DNA from 2 places in the Micromonospora sp. WMMD710 genome. Region 1 is predicted to be linked to the other one. Evidence: riboswitches for the same ligand, from Rfam matches in the RefSeq annotation. Region 1 holds a riboswitch; the other holds the start of a gene.
What was found. Region 1 has a riboswitch for cyclic di-AMP ahead of O7620_RS13700 (C39 family peptidase). Riboswitches for the same ligand answer to the same signal wherever they lie in the genome.
Positions count from the first base shown of each region.

Region 2: it holds a riboswitch for cyclic di-AMP, as region 1 does, so the genes downstream of both, O7620_RS24510 (C40 family peptidase) here and O7620_RS13700 (C39 family peptidase) in region 1, are expected to answer to the same signal.

Region 1 is NZ_JARUBD010000001.1:2,989,107-2,993,179, forward strand. Features, by position in the region: gene O7620_RS13685 (CDP-glycerol glycerophosphotransferase family protein) at 1-38, shown strand, start outside; gene O7620_RS13690 (alpha/beta hydrolase) at 43-789, opposite strand; gene O7620_RS13695 (hypothetical protein) at 910-1,938, shown strand; gene O7620_RS13700 (C39 family peptidase) at 2,010-2,858, opposite strand; cyclic di-AMP (ydaO/yuaA leader) riboswitch at 3,085-3,226, opposite strand; gene O7620_RS13705 (hypothetical protein) at 3,529-4,073, opposite strand, start outside.
Region 2 is NZ_JARUBD010000001.1:5,291,495-5,295,567, forward strand. Features, by position in the region: gene dcd (dCTP deaminase) at 1-278, shown strand, start outside; gene O7620_RS24510 (C40 family peptidase) at 357-1,397, opposite strand; cyclic di-AMP (ydaO/yuaA leader) riboswitch at 1,411-1,546, opposite strand; gene O7620_RS24515 (peptidoglycan recognition family protein) at 1,781-3,763, shown strand; gene O7620_RS24520 (C40 family peptidase) at 3,819-4,073, opposite strand, start outside.

The sequences.
Region 1 (4,073 bases):
CGCCGGCGCAGGCCCTGCCCACCCCGGCCCGCGTGTAGCGGCTCAGCGGTACGCGTCGAGCAGGGCCAGCACGGCCGCCGGGTCCTCCACGTGCGCGTTGTGCCCGAGCCCGGGCAGCGTGGCGACGGGTACGCCGTACTCCTTGAGCTGCGCGTCGGTGACCATCGGGTCGTGCTCGCCGCGGGCCAGCACCACCGGCACGTCGGTCGCCGCGAGCAGTGCCGCCAGGTCGGGCTCACCGACGGCGAACGCGGTCGGATCCATGGCGAGACGCCACCGGCCGTCGACCCGCCGGAGCCCGGCGTCCACGACCGGGTGGTCCGGTGGGAGCAGGCCGGCCAGCCCGGACACCCGCAGGTAGCGGCGGGCTGCCTCGGTGCGGCTGGCGAACCAGCTGACCGGACGGGCGGCGAGGTCGGCGGTGCGGCTCAGCTCGGCGGGCGACCAGACCGCCTTGATGCCCACCCCGACCACCGCGTCCACCGGCAGCCCGGCGTCGCGGGCGGCCAGCGCGAGACCGACCACGCCGCCCAACGAGTGCCCGAGCACGACGAGCCGGTCGTCGGCTGCCAGGCCGTGGGCGATCCGCTCGGCGAGGCCCGCGAAGGAGTACGACGGCAGCGGCGCCGACCAGCCGTGGCCGGCGAGGTCCGGGGCGAGCCACCGCCCGGGCCAGTGCTGCTCCAGCAACGGCGCCGAGGGCAGCCACACGTCGCCGGTCGCCCCCATCCCGTGCAGTAGCAGCAGGACCGGCCCACGCCCGGCGCGACCACCCGATTCATCCCCCACGGCCGCAGTCTCCCACGGTTCGCGGCCAGGTACGAGCGTCGTGCGCGGACCCGACCGACAAAGATCCACTGTAGAGTGCGGCACCTGGACGGGGCATCGTCGTCGCGGAGAGGAGCCCCCGTGCTCAGAAGGTATCGATCAACACTGGTGGCGGCGGTGACGGTCGTCGCGCTCGGCAGCGCACCGGCCGTACCCGCGCTCGCTACACCGGCACCCGTCGCGGACGTCGCGGCGGCCGATCGCGTCCTGCGGGTCTACAACAACAACATCGAGAACCTGGTCATGAACAACTCCGACGGGAGTTGCACCCGGATCTCCGGACCGGACCACCTGAGCTCGATCCTGGTCGACGACGCCGGACGCACCGGCACCAGCGGCGTGGCGGCCCCCGACATCCTCATCGTGCAGCAGGTGCGCGGCACCGGCCAGGCCGAGGCGTACGCCGATCAACTGTCGGCCATGTTCGGTTACCCGGCGGGCACGTACGGCGCGATCGTGGCCTGGAGTGATCCGGAGCCGTGGGGCAGCACCCACCGGTGCAGCTCCCAGTCGCTCGGCGACCTGAAGAAGAAGCAGACCAACGGGATCATCTGGAACACCAGGACGCTCAGCCTCGCCGCCGGTGACATCTCCAAGTACTGGAGCGCGGGTTGGCTCAAGCCGGGCACCGCGTACGCCGACGGCGCCGGGTGCACGCTGTACAAGCCGCCGAACAGCGACCCGGACAGCACCGATTACGACAAGTGGAAGCGGACCAGCGCCATCGCGGCCCGGTTCACCGTCAAGGCGACCGGCACCAGCGTATTCGCGGCGACCATGCACCTGCCACAGGAGAACCGGCAGAACGCGTGCGCCGGCGACGGTGACCGGGGCATCGCCAACAGCGGCATCCACCTGGGTGCCGACGCGACGAGCCTGTTGAACGCCTCCACGATCCGGATCGTGGGGATCGACGCGAACCGCACGGGCATCGCGGCCGGCACGCTGAGCGGCTACGGCATGACCGGGTACGGGTCGGCCGCCACCAGCGGCTCCAGCAAGATCGACTATCTGTTCGTGAAGGGAAGCGTGCGGCCGTCCAGCATCGGCCACACGGTCAGCGGGACGAAGTCGAACCACTTCGCGCTGTACGGCTTCATCGACTACTGAGCGGGACACGAAGACGCCGCAGGCGCCGCCCCCTCGTGGGAGACGGCGCCCGCGGCGCTCCACCGCCTGGGTCAGGCGGAGTAACCCCGGGTGGCGATCCAGTTGGCCAGGTCGATCGTGGTGACCCAGTACGACGGGTCGGCAGCGTTCGCCGAGTCGGCGATCCGCACGGTCCGACCGTTGTCCTTGTAGCCCACGACGGCGATGTAGTGCCCGCCGCCGTAGGAGTGCCAGCCGCCGTCGGTGTCGGTGGCGTCGCCGACCACGTTGGCCACCACGCCACGGCCGTCGGTGATCGCGGCGACCACGTCGGCCTGGAGGCGATCCATCTGGGCCGGGCTGGGCGAGCCGGCGAACATCCGGGTCCGGTACGGGGAGCCCTTCACCTCGGCGTTGAGCACCCGGGTGGTGTCCTCGGCCGAGTTGGTGCCCATCTCGGTGGTGCCCAGCTCGACGGCGAGTTCGTCCAGGGTGCGGTCGACACCGCTGGCGCTGAGCGCGTTGCGGGTGGCCGCCGGACCACAGTTGTAGTAGGTGTTCTGCGCCTCGTAGTCGTAGTCGAGCACCTTGGTCGCGGGCGGCTTCGGCGGCGTCGGCTTCCGGGTGAGGTCCGGGTTGCCGCTGGCCTTCGCGGCGGGCGACGCGGCGCTGGCGGCCGGGGCGGCGGTGCTGGGCGCGACGCTGGCCGAGGGGGCCGCGACGCGCGCCTGGCTGCGGGACGCGGCGGTGTCGCTGCGCATCTCGGCGACCGTGGTCGCGGTGTGCTGGCTGGCCGGGGCGCCGTCGGCGTCGGCGAGCAGGACACCGGTGGTGGTCGCGATCGCGAGGGCCGCGGCGGAGGCGGCGACGATCTGGTACGGGCGCTCGGTGCTGAGGCGGCGGAGCTGACGGTGCAGGGTGTGCTTCACGGGGTCCTCCACGGTTCGGGGGAGAGCGGCACACCGGGGCCGAGCCGGTATCCGGGCAGGCGCCAGCGCGCGGACCGGGGTCCGCGGATGGTGAACCGCTCAGGGGAACGCCCGGCGCGGCCGGGCGGGAAAAACGGTGACCCGGGGGGTCAGCTCACCGACCGGATGAGCGGGGGCACCGTGGCGCCGTGGAGGCGGAGGAACAACCGAGGGGTGGAAAGGTGCTGCACGAGGATGGAACTCCTTCCGACACCGCCTACCGGGTTAGCTGACGGATTCGGGCGGGAAGATCGCCCTACCGCGGGCCGTGGCTCGCGGATTCACCCCGGACTTACTGATGGGTCCCCGGTTCGTTGATCACGATTGAGCGGGTCGGCGCGGCGTCGCCTCTTGCGATCGGTTACCGCACCGGACGGGACGACAATACTGGCCGGTTCAAGCCCTTGCCAAGCCGTGTCCACCTGCGTAAACATCATTTCGCCTGACAATTTCTGCGCGTATTGCCGATGACGTGACTCGATGGGACAACCGGTGACGGCGACGCCTGTGGTCGACAACCGGACAGGCCGCCGGCAACGTCGCCAAAATCGCGGGACCAATCGGGCCGATCGCGCCGGACGCCCGATTTCCCGGGCCCGTGACCGGGCTCACAGCACAGATCGGGCTCAACCGCTGATCGGGCTCATCCGACGCGAGCCGGACGCCACCGCGCCACCACCGCGGGACGGAACACCCGGGTCGCCGTCCGGCGGGCCGGCACCGCGGTCGGCCGGAGCCGGGCGGCCGCCGCGTACGCCTCCTCAGCGAGAGTGCTGGCCGACTCGGCGGCCAACTCGGCGTCCCGCCAGGCCGACCGCTCCCGCCCGGCGGCCACCGCGTAGTCGGCGCGCCTCGCGTCCCTGATCGCCCGGGCGATCAGGGCCTCCTGCTCGACCGGGTGCCGGCGGGGATCCCACCCGCGCCGGTGCCCGAACACGTCGCCGAGCTGCCCCATGGTCAACTCTCCGCGCCAGTGCGCCGCCATCGCGGCGCGGTGCAGGTAACGCTCCCGAGCGGCGTACTCCGCAGGAGTGTGCGGCGTGCGCGGGGTGGGCAGCGCCCCGGCCCCGGCGAAGCGACGGGCCGCGGCGTCCGCCTCGTCGTAGCGGGCCCAGGCCCGTTCCACCCGCTCCTGACTGATCAGCCAGTCAGCGCGTCGCCGTCGGGCGGTCTGGGCCGCGCCGGCCG
Region 2 (4,073 bases), 2.3 Mb from region 1:
AGAGCTCACTGGGCCGACTCGGTCTGCTCACCCACTCCACCGCCGGCTTCATCGACCCGGGCTTCTCCGGGCACGTGACGCTGGAGCTGTCCAACGTGGCGAACCTGCCGATCACGCTCTGGCCGGGCATGAAGATCGGCCAGCTGTGCATCTTCCGGCTCTCCTCGCCGGCCGAGCACCCGTACGGCTCGGTGGTGTACGGCTCGCGCTACCAGGGGCAGCGGGGGCCGACGCCCAGCCGCGCCTGGCAGCACTGGCGTACCTGGCCGACCCGCTGACCCGCGACGCACGACCGGGCAGACGCCGAGGGCCCGCCGCGAACGGATCGCGGCGGGCCCTCGGGCGTCCGGGCTGGGTCAGCCTGGGCGGCCGTAGCTGTGGATCGGGCCGTCGCCGACCTTCTTCATCTTGACGGGCTGACCGGCCTGGGGGGCGTGCACCACCCAGCCATTGCCGACGTACATGCCGACGTGGTGGATGTCGCTGTAGTAGAAGACCAGGTCACCGGGGAGCAGGTCGCCCTTGCTGACGTTCTTGGTCACCCGGCTCTGCGCGGCGGCGTTGTGCGGCAGCGACACCCCGGCCTTGGCCCAGGCGGCCAGCATCAGCCCGGAGCAGTCGTACGAGTTCGGACCCTCGGCACCCCACACGTAGGGCTTACCGATCTGGGCGCAGGCGAACTTGACCGCCGTGCCCGCGGCACCTCCGGGATAGCTGGCCGGGCAGGGCGCGGGACGCAGCGGGCCGCCGCCACCGTTGCCGTACACCTTGAGGCGCAGCTTCTGCAGGCGGTCGATCTCCTCGTTGATCTGCTTCTTCTTCGCCGCCAACTGCGCCTCGGTACGGCCCAGTTGGGTCACCATCTCGTCCAGCGGCGCCTTCTGCGCGGCCAGTTCGTCACGCAGGTCGGCCACCTGGCGGACGTCCTGCTGCTGGTTGTGCGCGAACCGGTCGAGCATCTCGAGCTGCCCGACCACCTCGCTCGGCGACCGGCTGCCGAGCACCGCGTTGACGGTGGAGACGTTCTCGCCCTTGTACGCACGCACGGCCAGGGCGCTGACCTTGTCCATCGCGGCGTCGACCTGACGCTCCAGGGGAGCGATCCGGGCGGCCAGGGCGTCGGCCTGCTTGCGCTTGACGGCGAGGTCGGCCCGGGTGGCGTTGTGCCGTTCGATGATGGGTTCGAGTTTGTTCCAGTCGGCGTCGATCTGGCGCTCGATCTCGGCGACGGACGGGTCGGCGTGGGCCGCCGTGGCGCTGCCCGTCAGGACGACGGCGACGCCGACCAGTGCGGCGAGAGCGTTGGTGAAGCGGGACCAGCGTGGGCGCGGCACGATCGTTGTCGGGCCGGCTGCTGCCGGCCGCTCGGACGGCGGCCGCGGGGCATGGAGTGCCACCGGGGTTCCGTTCTCCTTCTTCCTGACCGCCTACCGGGTTAGCTGACGGGTTCGGGCGGGAAGTCGGCGCCCTACCGCAGTGGCTGCGGATTCACCCCGAGGAACCTGGGTCCCCGGTTCGTTCGGAAACGACTCGGCGGTGTCGGTCCGTCACCGCCCGGGGTGGGCGGACCTGCTATCGGGCCGACGAATGACCAGCGTAGAGACGCCCGTTACCGATCCGCAACCCGTGCGGCCGTGACACTCCGTACCGATCGGAGAGGGTCGCCGGCGATAGGCGAAGATTTCCTTCCGAACGCGTCGATACATGGAAAGGTATTGACGCGGACTCCCGGGCGGCGCGAAGGTGACCTCACCTTTGTCCGTGGAATCTAGGGGGTTCGATGCACCGTCCAACCCTGTCCGCCGGCCGGCGCGCCCTGCTCGCCGCCGCCGTGGTCGCCGCCGCGACCGGGGTACCGCTACCCGCCGGCGCGGCCGCCGCCGCACCCACCGTCGACCGTCAACAGCGGTACGCCGCCGCGGCAGCGGAGTACGGCGTACCGATCGACGTGCTGCTCGGCGTCTCCTACCTGGAGTCGCGCTGGGACAGCAACGCCGGCACACCGAGCACCAGCGGCGGCTACGGCCCGATGCACCTGACCGACGCCCGCCACGTGGCCGCCCTGCCCGGGCGCGGTCACCACGACGCCGGCACCGAGGACCCGCGCGGCGACGACTCCCGTCCGGCGCTGGCACCCGCGCCCCCGCAGGCCGCGGACCCCGCACCACCCGGCACCGCGTTGCAGACCGTGGACACCGCCGCCACCCTGACCGGCGCGGCGCCGGAGTCGCTGCGCACCGACCCCGACGTCAACATCCGGGGCGGGGCGGCGCTGCTGGCCGCGTACCAGAAGGAGCTAGGTGCCCCGGTGGGCGCCGGCACCGACCCGGCCACCTGGTACGGCGCGGTGGCCCGCTACGCCGGCGCGGACAGCGCCGACGCGGCGGCGGCCTTCGCCGACGAGGTCTTCACGACGATCGGCGCCGGCGAGTCCCGGGTGACCGACGACGGCCAACGGATCACCCTGCCGGCCCGCGCGGTACAGCCGGAGCGTTCCTGGCTGGACCGGCTGGGCCTGCGCCGGCTGGCCCGACCGGACGGGCTGGAATGCCCCCGCACCGTCTCCTGCGAATGGATCCCGGCGCCCTACGAGGCGTTCGGCGACGGGGACTACGGCAACCACGACCTCTCCGACCGGCCCGCCCGGCAGAAGATCGAGTACATCGTCATCCACGACACCGAGGCGAGCTGGGCGACCACCCTGAAACTCGTTCAGGACCCGACCTACGTGAGCTGGCACTACTCACTGCGCTCGGTGGACGGGCACATCGCCCAGCACGTGAAGACCAAGGACGTCGGCTGGCACGCCGGCAACTGGTACGTCAACGCCAAGTCGATCGGCCTGGAACACGAGGGCTTCGCCGCGCAGGGCACCTGGTACACCGAGGCGATGTACCGGACCTCGGCGAAACTCGTCCGGCACCTCGCGCTGCGGCTCGGCATCCCGCTGGACCGCCAGCACATCATCGGCCACGACAACGTGCCCGGCACCATCGCGTCGACCGTTCGCGGGATGCACTGGGACCCGGGGCCCTACTGGGACTGGTCGCACTACTTCGACCTGCTGCACGCGCCGCGACTGGACACCGGCACCCCGGCCACCGGGCTGGTCCGGATCGACCCGGACCCCGCCACCAACCAACCGGTGTTCACGGGATGCGTCACCCCCGGCGTGCCGTGCGCGCCGCGCGGCTCCTCGTCGGTGGTGCTGCACACCGCGCCGTCCGCCGACGCGCCCCTGGTCAACGACATCGCACTACGCCCGGACGGCACCCCGAACACCATGGAGGTGTCGGATCACGGCGCCCGGGCCTCCGCCGGCCAGACGTACGCGTTGGCCGGCCGGCAGGGGGACTGGACGGCCATCTGGTACCTCGGACAACGCGCCTGGTTCCACAACCCGGCGTCCGCGCCGACGGCCAGGTGGACCGTGGGCGTGGTGGCCACCCCGAAGCCCGGACGGGCCACCATCCCCGTGTACGGGCGGGCGTACCCGGAGCAGGCGGCCTACCCGGCCGGCGTGCCCTACCAGACGATCTCCCCACTTCAGTACACCCTCGCCGCCGGGCAGCGGTACGCCGTCGGCGCGGTACTGGCCGGCGAGTACTACCGGGCCAGCACGTTCGACGGGTCCTCGCCCGGCGACTGGACGGTGATCCGCGGCGAGAACCGGTACGCGCAGATCCAGTTCGGCCACCGCATCATGTACGTCAACCTGGCCGACGTGCAGCTCCTGCCGTGCCCGGCGGGCGCACCCCGCTGAGAAACCGCGACGGCCCCCGGTCGGTGACCGGGGGCCGTCGTCGTGCCTGGGCGGATCAGCCGGGTCTGCGGAAACCGGCGACCGGCATGGTGAGGCTAGCCACCGTCACCGGTCTTCCGGCGCGGGGCGCGTGCACCATCAGGTTGTTGCCCAGGTACAGGCCGACGTGGCGCAGGTCGCCGTAGAAGAAGACCAGGTCACCGGGGCGAGCGTCGGCCCGAGAGACGGCCTTACCCTCGTTCCACTGGGCGCCGGTGTAGTGGGTGAGGTAGATCCCGGCCGACTTGTAGGCGTACTGGGTCAGACCCGA